Regions from separate parts of the Kitasatospora sp. NPDC001309 genome, predicted to be linked through region 4. Evidence: riboswitches for the same ligand, from Rfam matches in the RefSeq annotation. Region 4 holds a riboswitch; each other region holds the start of a gene.

Region 1 (7,214 bases), on a different contig from region 4:
GGAGCGGCGGCCGGCGCTGTCGACGGCCGCGGTGGCCTGGTCCTTGGTGTTCCACTCCGCGGCGATGCTCGCCCCGGTGAAGTCGGTGGTGACCAGGGTGCGTCCGGCGTCGTCGTAGGTGACGGTGCGGGAGCGGGTGGAGTCGTACACCCCGGCCAGGGCCACGGTGGCCTGCTTGCGCTCCAGGTAGTACTGGTAGAAGTGCTCGGCGCGCTTGTCGGCGGAGCGGCCGTCCGGGGCCGGTGCCAGCACCTGGACCGCGCGCAGGGCGGGCGGCTCCTGGGGCTGTTCGGTCACGGAGTCGTAGCCGATCACCGTGCAGACGGCGGCGGTGTCACCGGTGTTGGTGCACGCGTTCGCCGCGGACGGGGCCTGGTGCGCCACCCAGTCGTAGGCCAGGGCGTCCCGGATGGTGGCCAGCGGCCCGATGCTGTCCAGGGCCTTCTGCTTCTCCTCCTCGTTGTCCCCGGCCTCGTCGTAGCGCTGCTTGGCCGAGGCCCGGCCCAGGTAGTCGAAGTCCTGCATGACCGCGCCGGGGTTCTCGACCCGGGCCAGGGTGCCCATCTGGTACCAGAGCCTGGTCTCGCTGCCGTCCCAGTACCGGATGCGGCAGAGCATCTGCGGCGGCGCCGGGTCCGAGCCGGGCGGGCGGGGCGTTGCGCCGTAGCAGCCGTCGCCGCCGTCGGTGTTGTAGAAGAGCTGGTGCGAGCGGCCGGAGACCGGGTCCTTGATCTGCGTCAGCCGCGGCGGCGTCCCGCTGTAGAGGTACTGCAGGGCGGCCGGTTTCTTGCCGTCCAGGACCGACTCCACCGCCGCCAGCGTGCCGTCGGGGTTGAACAGCGACACGGTGTCACCCTCGGTGAGGGTGATCCGGCCCGAGGTGTCGAAGGCGAGGACGCCGTCCTCACCGGCCGGCGGCGCGTAGCCGCCCGTGGAGGCCTTGGCCCAGGTGTGCTTGCCGCCGGCTCCGTCGGTGAGCACCACCGAGCCGTCCAGCATCTCGGCACGGCTGTAGCCGCTGGACTGCGCCGACAGCGTCCAACCCGCCGGCAGCGCCTGGGAGTCCGCGGAGAGCAGCCACTCCGTCGGCACGATCCTCGGATCCAGGTTGTGGGTGCGGTGGTCGTCGGTGCCGGTGCTGCTCTTGGCCCACAGCACCATGCGCGGACGGTCGTCGGAGTGGTGGTACAGCTCGACCCGGATCGGCACCGACTGGCCGGCCTTCAACGCGACCTCGCCGGCCTGGCGCGGGCCGGGCAGCAGGAAGTCGTTGCCGGGCTCGGCGGGCCCCGCGTTGTCGTAGACGAGCTTGTCGCCCAGCCAGATCCGGGCGCCGTCGGTGTGGGCGCCGGCGAACCGGAAGTCCCCGGTGACCGGGGCCTTGAACTGGCCCTCCCAGCGCACCACGAACCAGTTCTTGTCCAGGGCGGGCGGCATCGGGTTGTCACGCCACGGCAGGTTGTCCGGGTTGCCGGTCCACGGGATGCCCCAGTCCAGGTTGACCTGTGACTCGCCGCGCACCATCACTGGGATCGCGTCCGGGGCGCCCGCGTGCCGGGAGTCGTTGAAGTACGAGGCGCGGACGCCGTGCGGGGCGCCCTCCCGGGAGTTGTAGGCGAGGTTGACGCCCGCCGATCCGCCGACGGTCTGGAACGCCGGCCCGGCGGCCTCGACGTGCGCGTTGCCGTTGAACAGGTTCACCGTGACCGGGCCCAGGTGGTCGGTCGGTGCCGGCCCCGGGTCGCCGACCCGCTGGTTGACCGTGAAGTGCCCGACCCACTGCGGCGGCGTGGCGGTCGTCCCGCCGGACACCGCGGTCGCCGCCGTCCAGGTGTACCGGCCACCGTCGTGCAGCACGTGCTTGGGGACCGTCCACTGCGGCTGGTCGAGGCACCCGGAGTCCACCACGCTGCCGGATCGGCCGTCGAACCCGGTGGAGACCTTGAAGCAGTAGAGGACGCCGTCACCGGCCGCGGCCACCTGCAGCGCGGGCGTCTCCGTCCCCACCACGGCGCCGTCGACCGGGGACACCGGGCTGGTCTGCGGCGCCTCCTGGGCTGCGGCGCGCTCGCGCCCCCGTTCGTCGGAGCGCGGATCCCCGCTGGCCGCCAAGGGCGCGAAGTCGGCCTTCGGCTCCCGCAGTTCGGCCTGCGGCTGCTGCCCGGCCGCCGACGGGACCGACAGGATCGGCAGATCCCGCGGCACCGCTCTCGATGCCACGGATCCGGATGAGGACGCGGGCGCGGGCGCGGACGCCTGCGCCGGTGGCAGGCCTCCCGCCTGTGCCAACGGAGCCACCAGCGCCGTCGCCACCACGAACACGATCCACCGGAACCGCGAGCGCGCGGACGACCGCGCCATGCCGGCACCTCTGGACAAAGCCCCCTCCAACCCCGTTGACGTCCGCCGGACCCGCGGCACGGCAGGACGCGTGTCCACGCTCCTCCGGTCCCGACCGGAGGACTCGGGCAACGAATCCTCCGCGAACGACGGACCCCACGGAACAGGGCCGGTACACCTTGGCCGGATCCACCGAACCGCCGTGCCTCCAAACGGAACACCGGTCACAGCGTCCGGCTGTCACCGCCCGGACACTCCTGTCAGGGACATGTTCAATAACATGCCCGCAGGTATCCCTAAGCGGAGTCGTGGAACGGCCCGGCGCCCGCGACCCACTTGGCCGAAAACCGTACGGCCGGTCACCCCTTCGATCGGCCGGCCAGCCGATCAGGGCCTCGGTGGGCAGTCGGATGGTCCGCGCGGCGACCCGGGGACCGACGGCCGGGCAAGGGGGCGTAGGCGTTCAGGCCCGAGAGCGCCCCTGCTCCGCTCAGGCGGCCGGCGGTCCGGCCAGGACGCAGTCGCCGCACAGCGCGCCGGCCCGGTCGGGTGCGGCCCGGTAGATCAGGCAGCAGCTGCGGCGGCGGAAGCCGGTGCCGTCCGCGGCCACGGTGCCGGCCCCGCGCAGCGGCGGAACCGCCAGCAGGTGCCTGGTGAACTCCCTTTCCTCCAGGCCGAGTTCCGGCCGCGAGCGGGCGACGCCCGCGGCCGCGCCGTTGACCGCCGACGCGACGTTGCCCCAGCGGATCCGCGGTGAGACGGAGTAGGCGGCCACCGCTTCGCCCAGCTCCCGCACCGGCCCGTCCAGCACCTCTGCCACGAACCGCGCGGCGAGCTCGGCCCGGTCGGCGACGGGAACGGCGTCACGGGCGGGCAGCGACAGCGGGAACAGGCCGCCCGGTGTCGGCTGCCACCTCGCCTCCGGCAGCCCGTACCCGAGCAGCGCCCCGTCCAGGACGGCCACCGCGAACGCGGGTGAGAGCAGCCGCGCCACCAGCCCCAGGTGGGTCACCGAGGCCGCCACCCGCTGCTCGACCGCCTCGGGCGGACGGCCCCCCGCCGCCGCGAGGTGGTTCCGGGCGAAGGCCACCCGCTCCCCCAACACCGCTGGATCGTCGAGGAGTTCGGCCATCGGCCGCCACGGCACGGCGACTGCGCCGTCGTCATGGGTCTCATGGGCCCGGCGGGTCTCGTGGCTCCCCTCGGCCCCATGGGTCTCGTAGGCGAAGAACGGCCCGAGGGCCGCGACGCGCTGCGGCGTCGCGGCCCTCGGTCGGGTGTGCGTCACGCCGCGCCGACCGGCTCGGAGCCGGACTCGGCCGGGACCGCCGTGGCGGCCGCCGTACGGGCGTTGATCACTCGCTCGGCCATCGGTCCGAAGAGCAGGCCCAGCGCGGCCCACAGCAGCAGCTGCGCGGCCACCGAGTAGAAGCGGAACTCGAACAGGGTGTCCGCCGGGAAGCCCGGGTAGACGATGGCGCCCTTGTCGTCGGTCAGCGGCAGCGGCGTCTCGGTCGCGTGATGGCCGAACTGCTGGACGTTGTCGGCGAGTTCGCCGAGCGAGGGGAGCACCGCCATGACGATGCCGATCGCCGCCGCGAAGGCGCCGGCGGCGAGCAGGGTGGCGTTCCAGTTCCCGAACCGGGCCTGGAGGCGCTTGCCGAGCCAGACCGCCAGCACGAGGAACAGGAGCGAGCAGGCGACCATGGCCAGGTACAGGTTGCCGCGGTCGCGGATGGTGTCGGGGTGTCCGATGGCCGGCGGGTTGGCGGGGTACTTGACGAACGGCACGAGGTACAGGCCGAGGAACCCGCCCAGGGCCACCAGCATCGCCAGGTTGCGCGGGCGGAGCCTGCCGGTCCGGCCGAGGCACACGGTGTACGCCACCGCGAACAGCGCGCCCATCGCCGCACCGAACAGGATCATGCCGGCGCCGATGCCGACGTTGGCCTGGACGGTGCGGCTGAAGATGTCCGGTCCGCCCATGTCCATGGGCAGCCCGGCGGCCTTGTCCAGCAGGCCCTGCGCGTCGTCACGACCGCTCTCGTACTCGATCGCCGCGTTGATCTGCGGCTCGGCGAAGATCCGCGCGAAGACGAAGGCGAGCAGGCCGGCCACTGCGCCGGCGAGCACGCCGCGCAGGATGAGTTTCTTCTCCATGTCTGGTTGTTCGCTGCTTCCGCTCGTCAGTGGCAGGGGAAGCCGAGGAAGTGCCGCGAGTCGTGGACGAACTCGTGGATGTGCATGTCCTTGCCGAACACGGAGTAGGCACCCTGGTCGACGCCGATGAAGTAGTAGACGGCCAGCGCGAGGAACGCGGTGACGACGAGCCAGGCGACGGCCTTGGACGCCGGCACCACGACCGGGACGGGCAGGGCAGAGGGTCCGGGCATACTGGTGCTCACGGTGGAGCCTCCTTCGGGGATCGTGCGTCCCGCTCTTGTTGGGGCGAATCGTGATGGCGTCGTATCTGACTCGCGGGCCGTCCCGAAGGGCGATCCGCTCACAGTGGCGCGACCGTGCCGGAGTTCCACCGGCTTCCTTACGCCATCACTACATCCGGCAGAGTAGGCCTGCCCGCCGGGGCCGTCAATCGGCCTCGAAGCGCACGGTGGGCTCGAAGTTGGCGCGGCGGGCCGCTCGGCGGAAGACGGTCAGGACGGCGGGCCCGACGACGAGCACGGCGGTCAGGGTGGTGACGGCGCGGCCGGTGTCCCAGCCGAGCGACGTGGCGAGGTCGAACAGCAGGTAGCGGTGCCACTGCTCGGTGAAGGGCAGACCGGGGAGGTAGGCGATCGAACTGTTCGGGTCGGTGGAGAACGGCCAGAAGGACAGGTTGAGCAGGAAGCCGAACAGGTAGCCGGAGAAGGCCCCGTACACGGCCAGCACGGGCACCTCCACCCGGCGGCGCCGGGTCTTCGGCAGCAGGCCGGCGAGCATGCCGACGAAGGCGCAGCCGAACATCTGGTACGGCATCCAGGGACCGACTCCGCCGGTGAGCAGGGCGGAGGCGAACAGCGAGGTGCAGCCGAGGGTGAAGCCGAAGCCGGGGCCGAAGACGCGGCCGGCCAGGACGAGGATGAAGAAGACCGTCTCCACACCGGCCGTCCCGGCGCCGAGGGGTCGGAGCCCGGCGTTGACGGCGGACAGGACGCCGAGCATGGCGAGCGCCTTGGCGTCGATGCCGCCGGCCGAGATCTCTGCGATGACGACGGCGAGGACCAGGACGAGCAGGACGGCGAAGATCAGCGGCGGGGCGTAGTTGGAGCCGAACTTCCCGGGTGCGACGACGAACGGCCAGGTGAAGGCGACCAGGCCGATGAAGGCGGCCAGGGCGACGACGACGCGGGCCCGGCCGGGGATCCGTACGGCGGTCATCGCGCGGCCTCCGCCGGTTCGAGGGCCTCGGCGACCTGCCGGGGCGTCAGGTAGCCGAGTGGGGCGAGGATCTTGGCGGTCTGCGGGGCGAAGGTGGGCGAGGCGACGATGACCTGGGCGGTCGGCCCGTCGGCGACGATCTCGCCCTCGGCCATCACCACGACGCGGTCGGCGGCGGAGGCGACGAACTCGACGTCGTGGGTGGAGACGACGACCGTACGGCCTTCGGCGGCGAGCGCGTCCACGATGCCGGTGAGCGCCTCCTTGGCGTGGTAGTCGAGCCCCCGGGTGGGTTCGTCCAGCAGCACGACCCTTGGTGCGGCGGACAGTTGGATCGCCAGGACGAGGGCCAGCTTCTGCCCCTCGGAGAGGTCCCGGGGGTGGGTGTCGTCCGGGATCCCGGGGGCCAGGCGGTCCAGGATCTGCCGGGCGGTCGGCCCGTCGGCGCCCTCGGCTTCGGCATCGCTCTGGGCGAGTTCCCGGGCGACCGTCTCCAGGTACAGCAGGTCGGTGGGGGTCTGCGGGACGAGCCCGACCAGCTGCCGGGCCCTGGCCGCGGGCAGGCGCTTGGGGTCCTCGGCCTTCCCGCTCCCGGCACCGGTGACCTTCACGCTGCCGCCCTGGCGGGGCCCGGAGCCCTGGAGGGCCCACAGCAGCGAGGACTTGCCGGAGCCGTTGCGGCCCATCAGCGCCATGACCTCGCCCGCGCGCAGGTCCAGCCGGACGTCCCGGACGGCGGCCACAGGCCCGTACCGGACCACCACGCCCTTCGCCTCCAGCACCGGTTCCCCCGCCGCCGCTGCCCGGCGCGGCGGGGGAACCGGTACGTCCGTGAGCCGCTCCCGCAGCGGTGCGGCGGCGCGGCGGGCGTCCCGGACGGACAGCGGCAGCGGCCGCCATCCGGCCAGGCGGCCGAGGTCGACGACGGGCGGCGCGATCGCGGTGTCCCGGAAGACCTCGGCGGGCGGACCGTGCACGACCGTCCCGTCCCCCGGCAGGTAGGCGACGCGGTCGGCGTACTGGACGACGCGCTCCAAGCGGTGCTCGGCCAGCAGGACGGTCACCCCGAGGTCGTGGACCAGCCGGGTGATCGCGGCCAGCACCTCCTCGGCCGCCGTCGGGTCGAGCGCGGAGGTCGGCTCGTCCAGGACCAGCACGCGGGGGTGCGCGGTGAGGACTGATCCGATGGCGACGCGCTGCTGCTGGCCGCCGGAGAGCTCGTGCAGGGCGCGGTGGCGCAGCTCGGCCAGGCCGAGCAGGTCCAGGGTCTCCTCGACCCGCTTGCGCATGACCTCCGGGGGGATCGCCAACTGCTCCATGACGTAGGCGAGTTCCTCCTCCACCGTGTCGGTGGTGAAGCCGGCCGACGGGTCCTGTCCCACGACGCCGACCACGTCGGCGAGTTCTCTCGGCGGGTGGTGGGTGGTGTCCCGGCCGTCCACGGTGACCCGGCCTCGCAGGGTGCCGCCGGTGAAGTGCGGCACGAGGCCGTTGAC
Region 2 (7,214 bases), on a different contig from region 4:
GGCTCGCGTCGCGGGGCTGGCGGGCGAGTTCGGCCTGGGCGGCGGCGCGCTCGGCGGGGGCGGTGCCGGGGTGGGCGATGAGCCGCTTGAGTTCGGCCCGGCGCTGGGCGTAGCGGGCGACGATCACTCGCCGCTGCTCGTTCTTGGCGATCTTGCTCTGCTTGGCCATCAGACCTTCCCCCCTCGGGCGCGGATGCGGGCGACGGCGGCCTCGACGCCGATCGTGTCGACGGTCTTGATCCCCTTGGCGCTCAGCACCAGCCGGACGTACCGGCCCTCACTGGGCAGCCAGTAGCGCTTGCGCTGGATGTTGGGGTCGAAGCGGCGCGGGGTGCGGCGGTGCGAGTGCGAGATCGCGTTGCCGAAGCCGGGCCGGCGGCCGGTGAGCCGGCAGTGGGCGGACATGGGTGCTCCCTGGCGTCCGGGAATGGGCAGGACGGAGGTCACGTTACACCAGATGAAAATGACATCCATTTCGGTGTACGGTTCCGATCCAGCCCCGCGAACCCCGCACCCGGAGGCCCCCGGACCCCGAGGGTCCACGGGCCCGAGACCCCAGGAGGACGCCCGATGGCCCGCAGCGAACTGCGCCCCGTGATCAAGCTCCGCTCCACCGCCGGCACCGGCTACACGTACGTGACCCGCAAGAACCGCCGCAACGACCCGGACCGGATGGTCCTGCGCAAGTACGACCCGGTCACGGGCCGGCACGTCGACTTCCGCGAAGAGCGCTGACCGCACGAACCCCCTCGGAGGAGCCCAGCCATGAAGCCCGGAATCCACCCCGCCTACCGCCCGGTCGTCTTCCGCGACAAGGTCGGCGGCCTCGCCTTCCTCACCCGCTCCACGGTCACCGGTGACCGCACGGTCGAGTGGGAGGACGGCAACACCTACCCGGTGATCGACGTCGAGATCTCCTCGGCGAGCCACCCCTTCTACACCGGCCAGTCCCGGGTGCTCGACACCGCCGGCCGGGTCGAGCAGTTCCGCCGCCGCTACGGCGACCGGCACTGACGGCGGAACGCGAACGGCGCCTCCCCGGCTCGGGGAGGCGCCGTTCGCGACGCGCGGGCACTGCCGCCACCGCTACTGCTGCTGCGTGGGCGTCCAGCGCTTCTCGACGCCCGCCAGCTTCCAGTACGCGATGGCGATCGCCCACACCACCACGAACAGCCCGGCGATCGCGTAGCCGACGTTGTCCAGCGAGATGTCCGCGATGAACCCGGTCACCGGGTCGGTCAGGTCGAGCTTCTCGTGCAGCACGCCGACCAGCTCGATGGTGCCGATGATGAAGGCCACCGCGATCGACAGCCCGGTGATGGTCAGGTTGTAGTACACCTTGCGCACCGGGTTGGAGAAGGCCCACTGGTACGCGAAGTTCATGAACGTCCCGTCCAGGGTGTCGAACAGGCTCATCCCGGCCGCGAACAGCAGCGGCAGGCAGACGATCGCGTACCAGGGCAGCCCGGCCGCCGCGCCCGAACCGGCCATCACCATCAGGGTGACCTCGGTCGCGGTGTCGAAGCCCAGGCCCAGCACCATGCCGACCGGGAACATCTGCCCGGGCCGGGTGATCGAGCGGGTCGCCCGGTTCAGGATCCGGGCCATGAAGCCGCGCGAGTCGAGGTGCGCCTCCAGCTCCGACTCGTCGAACTGCCCGGCCCGCATCGAGCGGAACACCTTGAGGATGCCGAGCAGCGCCGCCAGGTTGAGCGCTCCGATCAGGTAGAGGAAGGCGCCGGAGGCCGTGGTGCCGACCAGCCCGAGCCACTTGTGGGTGGCCGAGTCGTCGTCCATCAGCGTGTTCGCCAGCTGGGCGCCGCCCGCCACCAGGGCAGCCATGATGACCACCATCGAGGAGTGGCCGAGCGCGAACCAGAAGCCGACCGAGACCGGCCGCTTGCCGTCCGCCATCAGCTTGCGGGTGGTGTTGTCGATCACCGCGATGTGGTCGGCGTCGAAGGCGTGCCGCATGCCGAGGGTGTAGGCCGTGATGCCCAGGCCCACCCCGAAGACCTGGGTGCCGACGGCGTAGTTGTGCGGCGCGACCAGGAAGACGAGGGTCCCGAAGGCCACCACGTGCATGGCCAGGATCACCCCCATCAACCCGGCGGTCCGGAGGGTGTCCTCGCGCTTCCACCGGAAGGTGGGCAGTACGGAGGGGGCGGGGCCCGCCTCGGCGGGCGCGGCGGTTTCGGGCAGGGTCATCTTCGGATCACGCTCCAGCACCTCGTGGAATGACTTCGTGAGATGCCGTGGCCGGTCTCCTGGCTCACGGGGCTTCCCGACCCGCCTTCCCAGGTGCACGAAGCACCCAGTGGCACGTGGATCCGGACGACTGTCCCCCGATCACAGTGGCGAGGGCCGCTCCGGAATGGGACCTGTTGAGGGTCCGTCACCGGTCTTCCCGAGCACCACGGCGGGGAACACCGTAGGGGCAGGACCACACCCTCGCAAGGTTGCGCACCTGTGCAGGTGTCCAGGATCACAGGTCGTGAGCTGCCAGAATGTCCGCATGCATCTCGTACCGGCCGACCGCGCGGGCCACCGCACCATCGACGGACACCGGGTCTGCGAGGCCATCGCCGCCATCGGGGACACCGCCCACGTCCGGACCTGGGCCGAGCGGTTCTCCCTGCTCTCCGACCCCGGCCGGCTCGCCCTGCTGCTCGCCCTCCACCGGGCCGGCCCGCTCGCCGTCAGCGACCTGGCGGTCGCCACCGGCATGCGCGACCCGGCCGTCTCCCAGGCCCTGCGACTGCTCCGCACGGCGGGCGTGGTCACCGGCGACAAGGACGGACGCGTGGTGCGCTACCGGCTCGTGGACGACGCCCTGCGCCCCCTCCTCGACGAGTGCGCCGCCGCCGACCACGAGGAGCCCGCCGCGGCGGCGGGCTGACCGACACTCGGCAAACCACGCCGGGGGCGCGGCGGGGTGAGTACGATCACGATGTGCCGTCCCACCCCCACGTCTGGCCCGCCGACCGCTGGAACACCCGCCCGGTCAAGGCCCGCGTGCTGGCGGTCGCCCGCACCCTCACCTCGGCGACCCGGGTCCTGGACGTCCTCACCCTGCTCGACCCGGACGGCATCGAGCGGTACTTCACCGTCAACCCCGGCTCCGCGTTCGCCGACCGCGCCCTGGACGAGTACCTCCACGGCCTGCCCGGCTACACCGTGCTGGACTGGGAGGACGCCGTCCGCCACCGCTTCGACCTGGCCGTCGCCTGCGCCGTCCACGCCTCCATGCACCGGCTGGACGCCCGCCTGGTCGTCCTCCCGCACGGTGCCGGCTACAACCGCCTGGTCACCGAGTCCACCGGCGACGCGGTCAGCTCCGCCGGCCTCTCCCGCAACGAACTCACCCACCGCGGAGAGGTGTTCGTCGACGTCCTCGGCCTCTCCCACCCCGAACAGCTGGACCGGCTGCGGGCCTCCTGCCCCGAGGCCCTGGACGTCGCCGAGGTCGTCGGCGACCCGTGCTTCGACCGGATCCTGCGCAGCCGACGCTCCCGCGACGGCTACCGCGCCGCCCTCGGCGCCGTCGACGGCCGGCGACTCGTCGTCGTCGACTCCACCTGGAGCGAGCACTCGTTATTCGGCCGTCACCCCGACCTGCCGCAGCGGCTGGTCCGCCGACTGCCCGCCGACGAGTACGCGGTGGCCGTCGTGCTGCACCCCAACATCTGGAGCCGGCACGACCCGGCGGCCCTGCTCGACGACGCCCGGCGGATGGGCCTGCGCCTCGTCCCGCCCCACCAGGGCTGGCAGGCCGCCCTCGTCGCCGCCGACGTCATGATCGGCGACCACGGCTCGGTCTCCTTCTACGGCGCCGCCCTGCGACGGCCCACGATGATCGTCGCCACCGGCGCCGCCGAACTCGACCCGCGGTCCCCCAGCTACGCCTTCGGCCAGGCCGCACCCGTCCTCGACCCCGACGGCGACCTCGCCGCCCAACTCGAACTCGCCCTGGCCCGGACCCCGGACGACCGCACCGACCTGACGGCCATCACCGACCGCTCGCTCGCCCACCGCGGCGAATCCGCCCGACTGCTGCGCCCACTGCTCTACTCCTTCCTCGACGGCCTCGACGAGCCCGCCGGCGAACCCGTCCTGCCGCCCTACCCCAAGCCCGCGCCCCGGCCCGGAGGCGGCGAAGGGCCCAGCGCGTACGACGTCGAGGGCAAGAGCGAGGGGACGGAGGTCAGCCTGCGGCGCTACCCCTTCCACCCCGACGACCACACCCCGCGCGGCTTCCACGCCCTCACCGACGACCACCCGGGCGACGCCCTGCGGTACACCGCCGAAGTCCTCGCCCGCACCGAGGCCCGGGCCGAACGCCCCGCCGTCGAGTGGCTCGCCGACACCGCCCTCGAACTGCCCGGCCTCGCCGTCGCGGTGGCCGCCCTCGGCCCGGCCCGGCACCTGCTCCGGCTGCCCGGCGGCCGACTCCTCGAAGCCCACGCCGCACGCGACTTCGGCAGCCCCGAGCCCGTCCTCGACCCCCTGCTGCTCGGCTCCGCCGTCGCCTGCTGGCTCTCCGACGGCGGCGACCCGGCCGGCCTGCCCGAGCACGGCCTCACCGTCCGCACCGGCCGGCACTGCACCCGGGTCGCCTTCACCGCCGGGCCCTGACCGGCCCCGGACAGGGCCTAACCGGCCAGCTCCCGCAGCCGGGCCCGGCTCCGCGCCGCCAACTCCGGGTCGTCCAGTTCCTCGGCGAGGGCGAGCAGCAGGGTGTGCGCCTGGGCCTCCTTCGGGTACGCCTTCCGTTCCTCGGCCCGCCGCACGCAGTCGCCCGCGTCCGCGACGGCCAGGTCGAGCCGGCCGAGCGCGCGGTGGGCCCGGGCGCGGACCAGCGGCAGCTTCATCAGCATGTCCCGGTCGTCCGTGTCCACGGCCCGGGCACCGGCCTCCGCGAGCACGGCCAGCGCCTCCTCCGGGCGGCCGTCGGCGATCAGGGCCTGCGCCAGGTTGTAGCTCTGCACGATCTCGCCGTGGGCATCGCCCCGGTTCTCCTCCAGCGCCAGCGTGAACCGCTCGACGGCGTCACCGGGCCGGCCGTCGGCCAGGCACAGCAGGCCGTCCGTCTCGTACAGCACGCCCACCACCTGGCGGTTGGCCACCAGCGGCACCTGCTCGGTGGCGAGCGCCAACTGCTCGGCGGCGAGCCGGAAGTCCTGGCGCTCGTAATGCGCCCGGGCCAACTGGTTGTGCATCCGGACCACCGCGTCCGGGTTGTTGGCCCACCGGGCCGACTCGATGCCGGTCCGGTGGGTGGCGATCCAGTCCTCGTAGAGCTTCCGACCGTGGTAGAGCGGCCACAACGACTCGCACAGCCACCACGCCTCGTCGTGCCACTGCTGGTCGGCCGCGGCCTTCACCACCGCTCGCAGGTTCGCCCGTTCCGCGTGCAGCCACTCCAGCGCGTCCGCTCCGGACCGGAAGCCGGGCAGGGCGTCGCCGGTCGGGTCCTGCAACCGGAGCCGCGGCCCGGTCGCCCGGTCGGCCACCGACGCCCTGCCCCGGTAGTACGCCACCGCCCGCGCCAGCAGCTCGGTGCGGTCGGGCAGTTCACGGGCGCAGAGGTAGGCGTGGGTGCGCACCACCTCGTGGACCTGGAAGCGGTCGTCCACCCCCTGGTCGACGACCACGTCCAGGAGGTGGACGGCACACAGCTCGTCCAGGGCGTCCTCCGCCCGTTCGATGCCCACCGCGGCCGCCAGTTCGGCCGACACGAACGGGCCCGGGTGCACACCGATCAGGTGGTAGAGCGCCCGCCCCTGCGGCGAGAGCCGCTCGTACACCGGGTCGTACGTTCCCCGCAGGTTCCCCTCGTCGTTGTCCAGCACCGCCAACCTGCCCTCCTGGTGCGACAGTTCGGCGATCACCTGACCCACCGACAGCCGGCCCCGGCGCAGCAGCTGGCTGCCGACCGCGTTCAGCGCGATCGGCAGCCCGTCGCAACGCTCCACCAGCGCCGCCACCTCGTCGTCGGTGCCGCGCTCGGCGCTCAGCCAGCCCCGCACCAGAGCGGCCGCGGCCGTCGCGCCCAGGCGGTCCAGCTGCCGCACCTCGGCACCGTCCATCCGCAACGCATCCAGCCGCCGCCGACTCGCCACCACCACCATCCCGCTGGAGGGCAGCAGGGCGCGCACCTCGGCGGCGTGCTCGGCGTTGTCCAGGAGGACCAGGCAGCGCTGCTCGGCGGTCACCGTCCGGAACTCCCCGAAGCGCTCCGCCTCCGCGTCCGGCGGGCGGACCCCGAGAGCGCGGAGGAAGCCCTCCAGCACTCCGGCCAGATCCACCGCCGAGCGGTGCCGGTAGGCCTTGAGATCCGCGTAGAGCACACCCCCCGGGAAGCGCTCCGCCTGCTCCATCGCGAACTTGGCCACCAGCTCGGTCTTGCCGACGCCGCCCAGGCCGGTGAACACCACGATGGCCGGTCCGCCCCGCTCGGCCTCGCCCGAAGCGGCGGTGAGCGCGGCGAGTTCGCGCTCCCGGTTGACGAAGCTCTTCCGCGGCGGCCTGACCTGGTACGGGACTCGGTGCTTCGGGGGCAGCTGGACCGTGACGTTCCCGCCCTGGACCACGTTGCCGTGCACCACCGTGCCCGACAAGCTGTTGGACACCTCGTAGCCGTCCACCCGCGCGCTCCCTCCGACCAGCCCGGGCCCAGCCTACGGCGTCGGGTGGTCCCTGGCGCCTGAATCCTCCTCAGGCCGCCTGGCAGGTCGGGCACCAGAACAGGTTGCGCGCCGCGTGCGCCTCCGTCCGCACCTCCGTGCCGCAGACCAGGCAGGGCATCGCGGCGCGGCGGTAGACGTAGACCTCGCCGCCGTGGTCGTCGACCCGGGGTGGGCGGCCCATCGCCTCGGGGGTGTGTTCGGGGCGCACGGTGTCGATCCGGCCGGCGGCGGCGCCCTGGTGCATCAGGTCGACCAGGTCGGCCCAGATCGCGTCCCACTCGCGGCGGGTGAGGTCGCGGCCGGCCCGGTGCGGGGCGATGTGGTGGCGGAACAGCACCTCGGCGCGGTACACGTTGCCGACCCCGGCCAGCACCTTCTGGTCCATCAGCAGCGCGGCGACGGTCGTGCGGCTGCCCGATATCCGGCGCCAGGCCGCCTCCGGGTCGGCGTCGGCGCGCAGCGGGTCGGGGCCGAGGCGGGCGGCGACGGCGGCCTTCTCGGCCCCGGTGACCAGCGCGCAGGTGT
Region 3 (7,214 bases), on a different contig from region 4:
CGCAGCGCCACATCCGTCAGCTCGACCTTCGGGAGCAACTCCCGCGCCGCGGTGATGTGTTCGGCCAGCTCCCGCTCCTCCGCCGCGAACCGGTCGGCGAACCCGGCCGGATCGGCGTCGTAGGCGAGCCGGCGCCGGACCACCTCGGCACGCTCGGCCGGCTCCCGGGTGGCGGCGATCTCGACGGTCAGGCCGAAGCGGTCGAGCAGCTGCGGCCGCAGCTCGCCCTCCTCCGGGTTCATGGTGCCGACCAGCAGGAACCGCGCCGCGTGCCGTACCGACACGCCCTCGCGCTCGACGTAGGAGCGGCCCATCGCGGCGGCGTCCAGCAGCAGGTCCACCACGTGGTCCTGGAGCAGGTTCACCTCGTCGATGTACAGCACGCCGCGGTGCGCCTTGGCGAGCAGGCCGGGCTCGTACGCCTTGACGCCCTCGGCCAGCGCGCGCTCCAGGTCGAGCGAGCCGACGATCCGGTCCTCGGCCACGCCGACCGGCAACTCGACCAGCTGGGACGGCCGTTGGTGGCTCCCGAAGGTGGCGTGCGGGCCGTCCGGGCACTGCGGGTCCGGCCCGGCCGGGTCGCAGGCGAACCGGCAGCCGTCCACGACGGCGATGGCGGGCAGCAGCCCGGCCAGCGCGCGCACCATGGTCGACTTGGCGGTGCCCTTCTCGCCGCGCACCAGCACGCCGCCCACGGCCGGGGAGACCGCGTTCAGCAGCAGCCCGAGCCGCAGGTCGGCCATCCCGACGATCGCGGTGAACGGATAGCGGACCTCACTCATGCGTCACTCCCAGGTGCTCCGGGCAGGAGGAACGGCAGCGATCCGGCCGCCGGCACCCCGCCCTCGATCAGCTTCCACAACGCGTCGGTGTCCGCGTGCTCGTCGATCAGGTCGCCCAGCCGGTCCAACCGGGACTCGCGCGCCACGGCGAACGAGGTGTCCGGCGCCGGTACGAACGCCCGGCCCGCCAAGTCGGCGACCTCGCGCAGGAGTTCACGGCGGAAGCCGTCGTTCTCCAGCGCGCCGTGCCAGGTGGTGCCCCAGACCGAGCCGACCCGGCAACCGTCCAGGAAGGGAACGCCCCCCTCGACGGCCACCACCCCGTGATGGATCTCGTACCCCTCCACCCGCTGCCCGTACGCCTCGCCGACCGGCCGCGCCAGCACCTTCTCGACGCCGAAGCGCACCCGGGTCGGCAGCAGCCCGAGTCCGTCGACCACACCGGCCTTCGACTCGACCTCGTCCTCGATCGAGTGCGCCAGCATCTGGTAGCCGCCGCACACCCCGAGCACCGGCCGCCCGGCCGCCGCCCGCGCCTTCAACGCCGGCTCCAGGCCGCGCTCGCGCAGCCAGGCGAGGTCCGCCACGGTCGCCCGGGTGCCGGGCAGCACCACCAGGTCGGCGTCGGCCAGCTCCTCCGGCCGGGTCGCCCAGCGCACCAGCACGCCCGGCTCCTGGGCCAGCGCGTCCAGGTCGGTGAAGTTCGACAGGCGCGGGAAGCGCACCACGGCGACCCGCAGCACGTCCGCCCCCAGCGGCCCGCGCCCGTCCACCCGGTCCACCACGGTGGACAGGTCCAGCGAGTCCTCGGCGTCCAGCCACAGGCCCGGCAGCATCGGCAGCGTGCCCAGCACCGGACGGCCGGTCAGCTCGTGCAGCATCTCCAGCCCGGGCGCCAGCAGCCGGGCGTCACCGCGGAACTTGTTGACGAACCAGCCGGCCACGTGCCGCTGGTCCTCCGCCGACAGCAGCGCCAGCGTCCCGTACATCGCGGCGAACACCCCGCCGCGGTCGATGTCCCCGACCACCACCACCGGCAGCGCGGCGGCCGTGGCCAGGCCCATGTTGGCGATGTCCCGGTCGCGCAGGTTGATCTCGGCGGGGGAGCCGGCGCCCTCGCACACCACCACGTCGTAGCGGGCGCGCAGATCGGCCAGGCACTCCAGCGCGCGCTCCAGCAGGACGGGCTTGCGCTCCCGGTAGTCCAGCGCGCCCACCTCGGCCACCGGCCTGCCCAGCAGCACCACCTGGCTGCGGCCGTCCGCGCCCGGCTTGAGCAGCACCGGATTCATCGCCGCCTCCGGCTCCACCCGGGCGGCCTGCGCCTGCATCGCCTGGGCGCGGCCGATCTCGGCCCCGTCGGCGGTGACGAAGGAGTTCAGCGACATGTTCTGCGCCTTGAACGGCGCCACCCGCACGCCCTGGCGGGCCAGCCACCGGCAGATCCCGGCCGTCACCACGCTCTTGCCCGCGTCCGAGGTCGTCCCCGCGACCAGCAGTGCGTTGGTCATGCCCCACCCCTCTTCCTCATCAGCATGCGCAGCAGGACGTGCCCCGCGACCGTCGTACCCAGCGCCAGCGCGCCCACCCGCCGGGACAGCGTGCAGGCCCGCTCGATGTCGTCCACCGTCACCGGCCGCAACTCGGCACCCAGGACGGGCCGGTGCTCCACCCGCTCCCCGTACCGCAACGTCCCGCCCAGCCGGACCCCGACCGCCCCCGCGAAGGCCGACTCGGCCTGGCCCGCGTTCGGGCTCGGGTGCGCGGAGCCGTCCCGGCGCCAGACCCGCCAGGCGGTCCGGGGCTCGGGCGCGGCGGCCACCGTCAGCAGGGCCGTCAGCCGGGCGCCCGGCCAGCCCGCCACGTCGTCCAGCCGGGCCGAGGCCCAGCCGAAGCGGGCGTAGCGGGGCGAGCGGTGGCCCACCATGGCGTCCAGGGTGTTCACCGCGCGGAACGCCAGCAGCCCCGGCGTGCCCGCCAGGGCACCCCAGGCCAGTGCGTTCACCACGGCATCCGCCGTGTTCTCGGCCACCGACTCGACCACCGCCCGGGCGATCTGCTGCCCGTCCAGGGCACTCGGATCCCGCCCGCACAGGTGCGGCAGCCGCTCCCGGGCCGCCGTCAGGTCGCCTGCGGCCAGCGAGCGTCCGACGGTGCGGGCCTCCCGGGTCAGCGAGGTGCCGCCGAGCACCGTCCAGGTCGCCGCCGCCGCCAACGCGGCCCGGCCCAGCGGACGGCGCCCGACCGTACGGTCCAGGGCGAGCGCGCCGGCCGCGACCGCACCCACGCACACCGCGGTGTACCCGGCACCGGCCGCCCGGTCGTCGCGCCACAGCCGCCGCTCCAGCCGCCCCGCGGCCGTGCCGAACAGGGCGACGGGGTGGCCGCGGCGCGGGTCGGCGTACCGGGCGTCGGCGGCGTAGCCCACGACGGCGCCCACCGCGAAGGCCGCGGCCCGGGTCAGCGGGCGCACAACATCGAGAAGCCGGGGATCCAACCGGGCGGGGCAGCCTGCATCGCGTGGGTGTCCTCACTCAGGGTCCGCGCCCTGGATCGACGTACCGGGGGCGAGAGTCTCCTGGCTTCCGGGTCCGACGCACCCCCGGGCCTTCCAACGGCCCCTGACGGTCCGCCGTGGCACTTTCCGAGCGTGCTCCCCGGTGACAGTGGCGGGACCGCGCCGGACTCGCACCGGCTTCCTCTCCATGCCTCCGTTTGGCCCCAGGATCCCATCACGCGCCCGAACCGGGAGTCAACCGAGGTCACGGAGGGGTTGGTCACACGACGCACCCGCCCCCGCCCTGTGCGATCGCCCAGTACCACCAAGAGCCCGGCGCCCCCGCTTCGTGCGTTCGGCGGCTGGGGCCGCGCCGCAGGCCACGCCTACGGTTCGGCCATGCGCCGCAGAAAGCCCCCCGTCGCCGCCCCCGCCCCGGTGCCGTTCTCGCCGGAGGCCGCCCGGGCCCACCGAACCGGCCTCGGGCTGACTCCCGAGCAGGTCGCCGAGGGCATGGCCGCACACGGCGTCCGACTGCTGCCCGGCCACGTCCTCGCCTGGGAGGACGGCGTGCTGCGCCCCGGCGAGACCGAGTTCATCGCCCTGGCCCGCGCCCTCTGGTGCCCGGCCGCCGCCCTGATGCCCGGCCACCCCGTCAGCCTGCGCGACCACCGCCTCGCCCGGGAACTCCCCCCGGAAACCGTCGCCGAACGGGTCGGCATCCCCCTGCCCACCTACCGCCAGGCCGAACTGACCGGCGACTGGGACGGCGACCCGGACCAGACCCACGCCCTCGCCCAGGTCCTCGGCCTGCGCCTCACCGAACTCGTCGAGGCCACCGGCCGCCGCGAGGCCCTCGACGCCCTGCTCCGCCAGTGCGTGGCCGGCCGCTGGCAACCCCACCTCCGCCCGATCGCCCGCCTCGTCCCCGTCCCCGAACCCGACCTCGCCGCCGTCCTCCCCGTCCTCCACCAGGAACACCACATCCCCTCCCACTGGGGCACCACCACCCACCCCACCACCCCACCCCTCACCCCCCGCTTCTGGCACCTCCTCAGCACCCACCACCCCACCATCCCCGTCTGACCGGCACCAACCCACTGCGGGCGTACAGGCACGGGCGCGCGGGCAACGCCCCGCGCGCCCACCACCCCCTCCCCCCACCACCCGCCCAAGGCGAGAGGGACGCGCTGCGGGAGGGGGCGGTGGAGGGGGTGGGTGCGGAGAGGGGCGTTGCGGGTGATTTTCAGACCGCCCATGGCGCCCAGCACCCCACCCCACAGGGTCGGCGGTCGGAAAATCACCCAGCCCCCGGAGCGCCCACCCCCGGAACCGCCCCCGGCGTCACCCACCCTCCCGAGAGCCCACCACCCCACCCCAGCCCCGCGCAGCGGCCCCCCCAGACGGCCCCGCCCAGTGGCCGCCCCGCCACCCCCCTTGTGGACTGGTCCTCGAACACCGTCCGGGTCAGTGAACAGAGCGGGGATCGATATGCGTTGGGGAACCGCAGCCGTCGTGGCGGCCGCCGCCGCCGGGGCCGCCGTCCTGGTCGTCGGCCGTCGGGCCTCCGAGCGGTTGGTCCGTCCGGCCGCGGGCCCGGCCGCCGACGGCCCGGATTCGGGGCCGGTGCTGGTGCAGAGCCTCGCGGCGGGGCGGGTGACGTTCAGTCGGCGTCCTGAGAGCCTGCGCCCCGGTCGCTGGGCGGTGGAGTGGGCGGACGGCGGGCACGCGGTGGTGGAGGAGGTCCTGCACAGTGACGCGCAGGGCGTCACCCGCCGGCTGGTCCGGGCGGACCGGGGCACCCTGACGCCCGGCACCGAGGTCCGCTTCACTCCGCGCGTGCACCTGGGCGATCCGACCTCGGCGCTCGGCCTGGCCTTCACCGACACGGTGGCCGACGGCGAGCTCGGCCCGCTGCCGGTCTGGCTGCTCGGCGGCAAGCGCGGTACCTGGGTGGTCCTGGTCCACGGCCCGGAGGCGGACCGCCAGCAGGTGCTTCCGGTGCTGCCGGCCCTGCACCGCCTGGGTCTGCCGGCGCTGGCGGTCACCTACCGCGGCGACGAGGGCGCCCCGGTGTCCCCGGACGGCTACAGCCACTTCGGCGAGACGGAGTGGCGGGACGTCGAGTCGGCGATGCGGCTGGCCCTGGACCACGGCGCGGGCCGGGTGATCCTGTACGGCTGGTCGGTGGGTGCGACGACGGTGCTGCAGACGGCGGCGCGTTCGGCCTGGGCGCACGCGATCAGGGGGATCGTGCTGGACTCGCCGGTCCTGGACCTGCCCACGGCCGCCCGTCGGGACGCGGCCCGGGCGGGTTTCACCGGGGTCTCCGCCGAGCTCGGCGCGCTGGCGGCGGAGGGCCGTACGGGCGTCGACCTGGCGGACTCCTCCCGCTTGGCGGAGGGTGCGGACCTGCGGGTCCCGACCCTGGTGCTGCACAGTCCGGACGACACGCTCGCGCCGATCGGCCCGGTGGAGCACCTGGCCGCGGCCCGCCACGACGTGGTGAACCTCCAGCGCTTCCCGGGTGCCGAGCACGCGGCCCTCTGGAACTCGGCGCCGGACCACTACACCGAACTCCTCCGCCGCTGGCTGACCCCGCTCCTCTGACCCCGCTCCTCTGACCCACCCCCTCTGACCCACCCCCTCCGGCCCTCCCCTCCGGCCCCACCCCCCTGACCCGCCCTCAGGGGCAAACCTTGCTCCCGAAAACCCGCCCCAAGCCCGTCAGCAGCTCCCTTCCCCCCTCACCCCCCTGCACCGGAAGTCGACCCCGCCGACTTCCGGTGCCGCCGCGTCCCCCCGCAGGCACATGCCACCTGGCCGGATCGCAGTCCTCCACTTGCACCGCGCCCCACCCCTCCCGCCCCCGTGAAACCACCCACAGGCCCCGTCCCCACACGCAGCGTGACGCCCCGCCGCCCCCTGGCATGACCCCGCCACACGTTTCCGGCCAGGCGGTTTGCCTCTGTTGCCCGATCTTGCGGAGGTGCCGCCCCCGGTCGAGCGGTCGTACGGGCAACCGGATGTGACAGAAGGCCGGTACAAGGGGAAGACTGCTCGACGTGACGTCTCGGAACCCGCGCGACCGTGATGCCCCGCTCCCGCCGACGATCGGTACCGGTGCGACGGTGACCCGTCTCCCAGGTACGGCCCAACGGCCTTCCGGCGGCAGGCCGGGCGGGGCCGCCGTACCCCGGCGCCGTGGGCCCGCGCCGGCCCCCGGCCGGGGCCGGGTTCCGGTGCCGGAGGGCTTCCCCGCGCCGGCCGAGCTGGCGCCGCTGGCCCGTCGGATGCTGGTGGACGCCGTCCGGATCGCCCGCTGGGCCGGGGAGCTGGCGGAGGTCGACAAGCGCGGCGAGCTGCTCCCGGACGACGCCCGCGACGCCGGCCGGGCGCTGGCCATGACGGTCGGCGCGGCGGTCAAGGCCTGGGGCCAGGCCCTGCTGGTGGGCCTGGTGGAGGCCCGGGACGGCGGAGCGGGCCCCGGTTGGCGCCTGCACGCCTGGGAGCACGACGACGAGGCCGTGGTGCGCGGCTGGTCCGGGCTGTTCGACGCCTGGACGCTGCTCGCCCCGGTGCCGCCCGCCGCGCTGCGCGGGGTGTTCGCGGTCCTGGCCGGCCAGGCCGTGGACCAGGCCCCGCAGTTGCTGTCCTTCCTGCACCTGGTGGACGGCCCGGTGGCCGAGAGCGAGCTGCTGGAGCTGCTGCGCCGCGGCCTGGACGAGCGCCGGGTCGGCGCCGGGCTGGGCAACCCGGGCCTGTCGCCGGTGCCGCACGCCGCCTCGGCGGTGTCCGCCGTCCGCGGCACCTGCCGGGCGCCGCAGATCGACACCCCGGCCGCCGTCTCCGACGTGGCCGCGGTCCTGGACTGGATGCTGGACGGCCTGACGGCGGTCGGCGCCGTGGTGCGCCGCGACGACGCCGCCGAGCTG
Region 4 (7,214 bases):
TGGCCGAGCAGCTCGCCGTCCTCGCGGGGGACCGGGGCCCGGCCGCCGACACCCGGACCCCGCACGAGGAGGTCCGCGAGTTCTTCTACCGCCGGCAGAACTACGTCCATGAACTCGACACCGCCGCCGAGGAGTTGGCGGGCGAGATCCGGCTGCGGCGCGGCGGGGTGCGGGCGGTGCTGGCCGAACGGCTGGCCGACGTGCACGGCGTACGGCTCGCCTCCGGCGGGGAGCAGCTGCACCGGTACGATCCGCGGACCCGGACGCTGCGGCTGTCGGACCGGCTGCGCCCCGGCCAGCAGGCCTTCCGGCTGGCCACCCAGCTCGGCTACCTGGAACACGACGCGCTGCTCTCCGAACTCGCCGCCCAGGACAGCCCCGAAGGCTCGGCCGCGCACTCGCTCACCCGGATCGGCCTGGCCAACTACTTCGCCGCTGCCCTCGTCCTGCCCTACGCCGCCTTCCACGCCGAGGCCGAGTCCGCCCGCTACGACATCGAGCACCTCGCCGACCACTTCGGCGTCGGCTACGAGACGGTCTGCCACCGCCTCAGCACCCTCCAGCGCCCCGGTCTGCGCGGGGTGCCGTTCTCCTTCGTCCGGGTCGACCGGGCCGGGAACGTCTCCAAGCGGCAGTCCGCCACGCCCTTCCACTTCTCCCGCACCGGTGGCACCTGCCCGCTGTGGAACGTCTACGACGCCTTCGCCGCCCCGGGCCGGGTCCACGTCCAGGTCGCCGCCATGCCGGACGGGCGCCGCTACCTGTGGACGGCCCGCGCCGTCACCCGCTCGCCCGGCGGCTGGGGCCGGCCCGGCAAGACCTTCGCGATCGGCCTCGGCTGCGAACTCCGGCACGCGGGGCGGCTGGTGTACTCCGCCGGCCTGGACCTGACCGACGAGGCCGCCGCCACCCCGATCGGCCTGGGCTGCAAGGTCTGCGAACGCCCGGCCTGCGCCCAGCGCTCGGCCCCGGCGATCGGCCGCCCGCTGGCCGTCGACGAGCACACCAGCACCTTCGTCCCGTACCCGGCGTCCTCCTGAGCGGTGCCGCACGGGGCGAGGCAGCCCCCGGAGGGCCGTCGGACGAGTACAACCACCCTTCCTGCCATCGGGTTTGGTGACATTGGGCGGCGGGCATCGCCAGCCCGGAAGCCCCGTGCACCACGGGCGGAAGTGAGGTGGGACGGATGGCCGGCGACGAGACGCCACAGCCCTTCGCGACGTTCTGCGGCAACTGCAACTGCGGTTGCCCCCAGGTGTTCCTGGACCGGGAGGCCCCGGTGGACCGGCGGGTGAGGATCACCGACGACTTCGGTCAGCAGATCCGGATGAGCGAGGACCAGTTCCGCGACCTGGTGCGCCAGGCCAAGGAGGGACTGCTGGACCTCTCCGCGGCTTCGGCCGGCTGAACGCGATCGAACGGCGCCCGGGGGCGGCGGTCCGATGACCCGCCGCCGGTCCGGCGAAGGGCCGTGGTCGCGGCCCGGGACTCGCCGATCGGTGTCGGGGACACGGACACCTCGCTCTACAGGAACGCGTGGTCGACCTCGCGCTCTGGCTCGACCGCCACCGGCCCGTCCTGGCCCTGTGACCCGTCGTGCCCCTGTGACCGCTCGGGCCCGCGCCGCGCGGCGGTGGGTCTGGACTTACTAGGACGTCCAACTATATGGTCGACGGCAGGTCCGCGGTGTCAGGGAAGCCGGTGTGAGTCCGGCACGGTCCCGCCACTGTGACCGGGGAGTTCGTCCTCGCAGATGACGGCCACTGGCAGCCAGCCGGGAAGGCCAGGGGGCGGGCGTGGATCCGGGAGTCAGGATACCGGCCGCGGATGATCCGTGTTTTCCACGAGGATGGAGACGACACGCATGACTCCGGGCCGCTGTTCCCGCTCCGCTGCCGTGCTGCCGACCGTCGGGGCCCATCGCTCCTGACGGTTCGTCACTTTACGCCTGCCGCGACGGCGTACGACCGTACGTCCGATGCCGCGGCGTGCTCTCTCCATTCCTCCTCTCCCCACCCGTGACGAGAGAAGGAACCGATGGTCCGCGAACTGGCCCACTTCATCGGCGGCAAGCGCGTCGCCGGGACGTCCGGCCGCTACGGCGACGTCTTCGACCCCAACACCGGCCGGGTGCAGGCCCGGGTGCCGCTGGCCGACCGGGCCGAGGTCGAGGCGGTGATCGCCGACGCCGCCCAGGCCCAGCCCGGGTGGGCGGCCTGGAACCCGCAGCGGCGGGCGCGGGTGCTGCTGCGCTTCCTGCAACTGGTCGAGCAGGAGAAGGAGGAGCTGGCCCGGCTGCTCTCCGCCGAGCACGGCAAGACTGTGGCCGACGCCCACGGCGACCTCCAACGCGGCCTGGAGGTGGTGGAGTTCGCCGCCGGGATCCCGCACCTGTTGAAGGGCGAGTTCACCGACAACGCCGGCACCGGCATCGACGTCTACTCGATGCGCCAGCCGCTCGGCGTGGTCGCCGGCATCACGCCGTTCAACTTTCCGGCGATGATCCCGCTGTGGAAGGCCGCACCCGCGCTGGCCTGCGGCAACTCCTTCGTTCTCAAGCCCTCCGAGCGGGACCCGTCGGTGCCGCTTCGGCTCGCCGAGCTGTTCCTGGAGGCCGGGCTGCCGCCGGGCGTGCTCAACGTGGTCAACGGCGGCAAGGAGGCGGTGGACACCCTGCTGGAGGACGAGCGGGTGCAGGCCGTCGGCTTCGTCGGATCCACCCCGATCGCCCGGTACGTCTACGCGACGGCCGCCGCCCACGGGAAGCGGGCGCAGTGCTTCGGCGGCGCGAAGAACCACATGATCGTGATGCCGGACGCCGACCTCGACCAGGCCGCCGACGCGCTGATCGGCGCCGGCTACGGCTCGGCGGGGGAGCGCTGCATGGCGATCTCGGTGGCCGTCCCGGTGGGGGAGGAGACCGCGGACGCGCTGGTGGCCAAGCTGGTCGAGCGGATCGCCGCGCTCAAGGTCGGCCGCTCGGACGACCCGGCGGCCGACTTCGGCCCGCTGGTCGGCGCCGACGCGCTGGAGCGGGTCCGCGGGTACCTCGACCTCGGGGTCCGGGAGGGCGCCGAACTCGTTGTCGACGGGCGGGACTTCCGCCTGGAGGGCCACGAGGGCGGCTACTTCCTCGGCGCCTCGCTGTTCGACCGGGTGACCCCGGAGATGCGGATCCACCGCGAGGAGATCTTCGGCCCGGTGCTCACCGTGGTCCGCGCCGCCGACTACGAGGAGGCGCTGCGGCTGCCCAGCGAGCACGAGTTCGGCAACGGCGTGGCCATCTACACCCGGGACGGCGACACCGCCCGGGACTTCGCCCGCCGGGTGGACACCGGCATGGTCGGCGTCAACGTGCCGATCCCGGTGCCGATCGCCTACCACACCTTCGGCGGCTGGAAGCGCTCCGCCTTCGGCGACCTCAACCAGCACGGTCCGGACTCGATCCGCTTCTACACCCGCACCCGTACCGTCACCTCGCGCTGGCCCTCCGGGGTCAAGGAGGGCGCGAGCTTCACCATGCCGACGATGGGGTGAACGCCGTGCACTGCAGTGAACTGACGGAGGACCAGGCCGCGATCGCGGAGGCCGTCGGAGCCTTCGCCGCCGAGTACCTGGCCCCGCACGCGGTCGAGTGGGACCAGGCCAAGCACTTCCCGGTGGACGTGCTGCGCAAGGCCGCCGACCTCGGCCTCGCCGGGGTCTACGTCCGGGAGGACGTCGGCGGCTCCCAACTCTCCCGGCTGGACGGCGTGGTGGCCTTCGAGGCACTGGCGGGCGGCTGCCCGTCCGTCGCCGCCTACCTGTCCATCCACAACATGGTCGGCTGGATGGTCGACCGCTACGGCAGCGAGGACCAGCGCCACCGCTGGCTGCCCGCGCTCTGCACCGCCGAGGACCTGGGCAGCTACTGCCTCACCGAACCCGGCGCCGGCTCCGACGCCGCCGCGCTCGCCACCCGGGCGGTGCGCGACGGCGACCACTGGGTGCTGGACGGCGTCAAGCAGTTCATCTCCGGCGCGGGCGCGGCCCGGGTGTACGTGGTGATGGCGCGCACCGGCGGCCCGGGCGCCGCCGGGGTGTCCGCCTTCGTGGTGGAGCGGGACGACCCGGGGCTCTCCTTCGGCCCCGACGAGCGGAAGATGGGCTGGAACGCCCAGCCCACCCGCCAGGTCGTCCTGGACGGCGTCCGGCTGCCCGCCGACCGCCTGCTCGGCGGCGAGGGGGAGGGCTTCCGGATCGCCATGGCCGGCCTGAACGGGGGCCGGCTCGGCATCGCCGCCTGCTCGCTCGGCGGCGCCCAGAGCGCCCTGGAACGCACCACCGCCCACCTCGCCGACCGGGAGGCCTTCGGCGCCCGGCTGCTGCACGCCCAGGCGCTGCAGTTCCGGCTCGCCGACATGGCCACCGAGCTGGAGGCCGCCCGGGCGCTGCTCTGGCGGGCCGCCGCGGCCCTGGACCGGGGCGACCGGCGGGCACCGCAGCTGTGCGCGATGGCCAAGCGGCACGCCACCGACACCGGCTTCGAGGTGGCCAACCAGGCGCTCCAACTCCACGGCGGCTACGGCTACCTGGCCGAGTACGGCATCGAGAAGATCGTCCGCGACCTGCGGGTGCACCAGATCCTGGAAGGGACCAACGAGATCATGCGCGTCATCGTCGCCCGCGGCCTGATCGGAGCCGCCTGATGAGTGCCGAGGAGGTCCTGGTCCACCGCGAGGGCCGGGCCGGGCTGATCGTCCTCAACCGCCCCAAGGCGCTCAACGCCCTCACCCACGGCATGGTCCGGCGCATCGCGCGCGCCCTGGACGACTGGGAGCACGACCCGGCCGTGGCCACCGTGGTGATCACCGGCGCCGGGGAGCGCGGGCTCTGCGCGGGCGGCGACATCGTGGCCATCCACCGTGCCGCCACCGGCGGGGACCCGGGCGCCGCCGAGGAGTTCTGGCGCGACGAGTACCACCTCAACGCCCGGATCGCCCGCTACCCCAAGCCTTACGTGGCCGTGATGGACGGCATCGTGATGGGCGGCGGAGTCGGCGTCTCCGCCCACGGCAGCGTCCGGATCGTCACCGAACGCACCAGGATCGCCCTGCCGGAGACCGGGATCGGCTTCGTCCCCGACGTCGGCGGCACCTACCTGCTCGCCCTCGCCCCCGGCGAACTCGGCACCCACCTGGCCCTGACGGCCGGCTCCGTCGGCGCCGCGGACGCCCTGCTCTGCGGGCTCGCCGACCACCACGTGCCCGCCGAACGCCTCCCGGCGCTGCTGGACGACCTGGCCGAACGGCCCGTGCACGACGCGCTGGAACGGCACGTCGCCGCCGCGCCGCCCGGTCCGCTGGCCGGGCAGCGCGGCTGGATCGACCGCTGCTACGCGGCCGGTTCCGTCGAGGAGATCCTCGACCGGCTCGGCGACAGCGGCGAACCGGAGGCGAAGGCGGCCGCCGACCGGATCGCGGCCAACTCCCCGAGCGCCGTGAAGGCGACGCTCGCCGCCCTGCGCCGGGCCCGGGCGCTCGGCCCGCTGGAGGCGGTGCTCGACCAGGAGTACCGGATCTCCTGCGCGGCGCTGGCCACCCCGGACCTCGCGGAGGGCATCCGGGCCCAGGTGATCGACAAGGACCGCTCGCCGCGCTGGCACCCGGCCACCCTGGCCGAGGTCGAGGACGCCGTCGTGGCCCGCTACTTCGCCCCGCTCGGCGAGCGTGAACTCGGCCTCGCCGCCACCACACCCCTGGAGCGCTGGTGACCCTCGCGATCGGATTCGTCGGACTCGGCAACATGGGCGGCCCGATGGCCGCCAACCTGGTCAAGGCCGGTCACCGGGTGACCGGTTACGACCTCTCGGCGGCCGCCCGGGAGCGGGCGGCCGCCCACGGCGTGACGGTGGCGGGCTCGGCGGCGGAGGCCGTCGCCGACGCCCAGGTGGTGCTCACCATGCTGCCGACCGGACGCCATGTCCTGCAGGCCTACGAAGAGTTGACGCTCGCGGCGAGCGGGGCGCTGTTCGTGGACTGCTCCACCGTCGCGGTCGGCGACGCCCGGGTGGCCGCGGACCTCGCCCGTACGGTCGGGCACCGGGCCGTGGACGCGCCGGTCTCCGGCGGCGTCCCCGGAGCCGAGGCCGCGAGCCTGACCTTCATGGCCGGCGGGGACGAGGCCGAGTTCGCCGAGGCGGAACCGGTGCTCGCCGCGATGGGCCGCAAGGTGGTCCACTGCGGAGGCTCCGGTGCCGGGCAGGCCGCGAAGATCTGCAACAACATGATCCTCGGCGTCTCGATGATCGCGGTGAGCGAGGCCTTCGTCCTCGGCGAGCGCCTCGGCCTCAGCCACCGGGCGCTCTACGAGGTCGCCTCCACCGCCTCCGGCCAGTGTTGGGCGCTCACCACCAACTGCCCCGTCCCCGGGCCGGTGCCGACCAGCCCGGCCAACCGCGACTACGCCGCCGGGTTCGCGGCCGCCCTGATGGCCAAGGACCTGGGGCTGGCCGCCGACGCCGCCACCGCGACCGCAGCGCCGACCGAACTCGGCCGCCGGGCAGCCGAGTTGTTCGCCGACTTCGCCCAGGACGGGGGCGGCGGGCTGGACTTCTCCGCCATCATCACCACGCTGAGGGAGCGCGCATGACGTACGGGACGATCCTGGTCGAGCGCAAGGGCCGGGTCGGGCTGATCACTCTCGACCGGCCGAAGGCGCTGAACGCGCTGAACACCCAGTTGATGAACGAAGTCGTGGCGGCGGCAGCGGAGTTCGACCGGGACCCGGCGATCGGCTGCCTGCTGCTGACCGGCTCGGCGAAGGCTTTCGCGGCCGGTGCGGACATCAAGGAGATGCAGTCGCTCGACTTCGTCGACGCCTACCTCGGCGACTGGTTCGCCGCCTGGGACCGCTTCGCCGCCCTGCGCAAGCCCGTCGTCGCCGCCGTCGCGGGCTACGCGCTGGGCGGCGGCTGCGAGCTGGCGATGATGTGCGACATCCTGCTGGCCGCGGACACCGCGAAGTTCGGGCAGCCGGAGATCAAGCTCGGGGTGATCCCGGGCATCGGCGGCTCGCAGCGCCTCACCCGCGCCATCGGCAAGGCCAAGGCGATGGACCTGTGCCTCACCGGCCGGATGATGGGTGCCGAGGAGGCCGAGCGGGCCGGCCTGGTCGCCCGGATCGTCCCGGCCGACCAGCTGCTCACCGAGGCGCTGGCCACCGCCGGGACCGTC

The links. A riboswitch is a leader RNA that binds a small molecule or an ion and turns the genes downstream of it on or off. The one in region 4 is predicted to bind cobalamin.
Region 1: linked by a shared signal. The riboswitch ahead of ACFY2K_RS16865 (CbtB-domain containing protein) and the one ahead of ACFY2K_RS24830 (CoA-acylating methylmalonate-semialdehyde dehydrogenase) in region 4 are both predicted to bind cobalamin.
Region 2: linked by a shared signal. The riboswitch ahead of ACFY2K_RS25750 (HoxN/HupN/NixA family nickel/cobalt transporter) and the one ahead of ACFY2K_RS24830 (CoA-acylating methylmalonate-semialdehyde dehydrogenase) in region 4 are both predicted to bind cobalamin.
Region 3: linked by a shared signal. The riboswitch ahead of ACFY2K_RS18265 (cobalamin biosynthesis protein) and the one ahead of ACFY2K_RS24830 (CoA-acylating methylmalonate-semialdehyde dehydrogenase) in region 4 are both predicted to bind cobalamin.

The regions. Positions count from the first base shown of each region.
Region 1 is NZ_JBIAXC010000014.1:81,713-88,926, forward strand. Features, by position in the region: gene ACFY2K_RS16850 (PA14 domain-containing protein) at 1-2,220, opposite strand, end outside; gene ACFY2K_RS16855 ((2Fe-2S)-binding protein) at 2,831-3,628, opposite strand; gene ACFY2K_RS16860 (CbtA family protein) at 3,625-4,500, opposite strand; gene ACFY2K_RS16865 (CbtB-domain containing protein) at 4,527-4,745, opposite strand; cobalamin riboswitch at 4,783-4,907, opposite strand; gene ACFY2K_RS16870 (ECF transporter S component) at 4,930-5,718, opposite strand; gene ACFY2K_RS16875 (ABC transporter ATP-binding protein) at 5,715-7,214, opposite strand, start outside.
Region 2 is NZ_JBIAXC010000027.1:121,875-129,088, reverse strand. Features, by position in the region: gene rpsN (30S ribosomal protein S14) at 1-169, opposite strand, end outside; gene rpmB (50S ribosomal protein L28) at 169-405, opposite strand; gene rpmG (50S ribosomal protein L33) at 571-735, shown strand; gene ACFY2K_RS25755 (type B 50S ribosomal protein L31) at 766-1,014, shown strand; gene ACFY2K_RS25750 (HoxN/HupN/NixA family nickel/cobalt transporter) at 1,087-2,208, opposite strand; cobalamin riboswitch at 2,240-2,434, opposite strand; gene ACFY2K_RS25745 (ArsR/SmtB family transcription factor) at 2,516-2,899, shown strand; gene ACFY2K_RS25740 (hypothetical protein) at 2,953-4,635, shown strand; gene ACFY2K_RS25735 (AAA family ATPase) at 4,653-6,647, opposite strand; gene ACFY2K_RS25730 (Fpg/Nei family DNA glycosylase) at 6,718-7,214, opposite strand, start outside.
Region 3 is NZ_JBIAXC010000016.1:72,752-79,965, reverse strand. Features, by position in the region: gene ACFY2K_RS18275 (putative cobaltochelatase) at 1-782, opposite strand, end outside; gene ACFY2K_RS18270 (cobyric acid synthase) at 779-2,293, opposite strand; gene ACFY2K_RS18265 (cobalamin biosynthesis protein) at 2,290-3,255, opposite strand; cobalamin riboswitch at 3,354-3,485, opposite strand; gene ACFY2K_RS18260 (transcriptional regulator) at 3,679-4,365, shown strand; gene ACFY2K_RS18255 (alpha/beta hydrolase family protein) at 4,771-5,889, shown strand; gene ACFY2K_RS18250 (hypothetical protein) at 6,522-7,214, shown strand, end outside.
Region 4 is NZ_JBIAXC010000026.1:68,274-75,487, forward strand. Features, by position in the region: gene ACFY2K_RS24820 (short-chain fatty acyl-CoA regulator family protein) at 1-1,040, shown strand, start outside; gene ACFY2K_RS24825 (hypothetical protein) at 1,187-1,408, shown strand; cobalamin riboswitch at 1,650-1,841, shown strand; gene ACFY2K_RS24830 (CoA-acylating methylmalonate-semialdehyde dehydrogenase) at 2,038-3,537, shown strand; gene ACFY2K_RS24835 (acyl-CoA dehydrogenase family protein) at 3,543-4,688, shown strand; gene ACFY2K_RS24840 (enoyl-CoA hydratase/isomerase family protein) at 4,688-5,752, shown strand; gene mmsB (3-hydroxyisobutyrate dehydrogenase) at 5,749-6,630, shown strand; gene ACFY2K_RS24850 (enoyl-CoA hydratase) at 6,627-7,214, shown strand, end outside.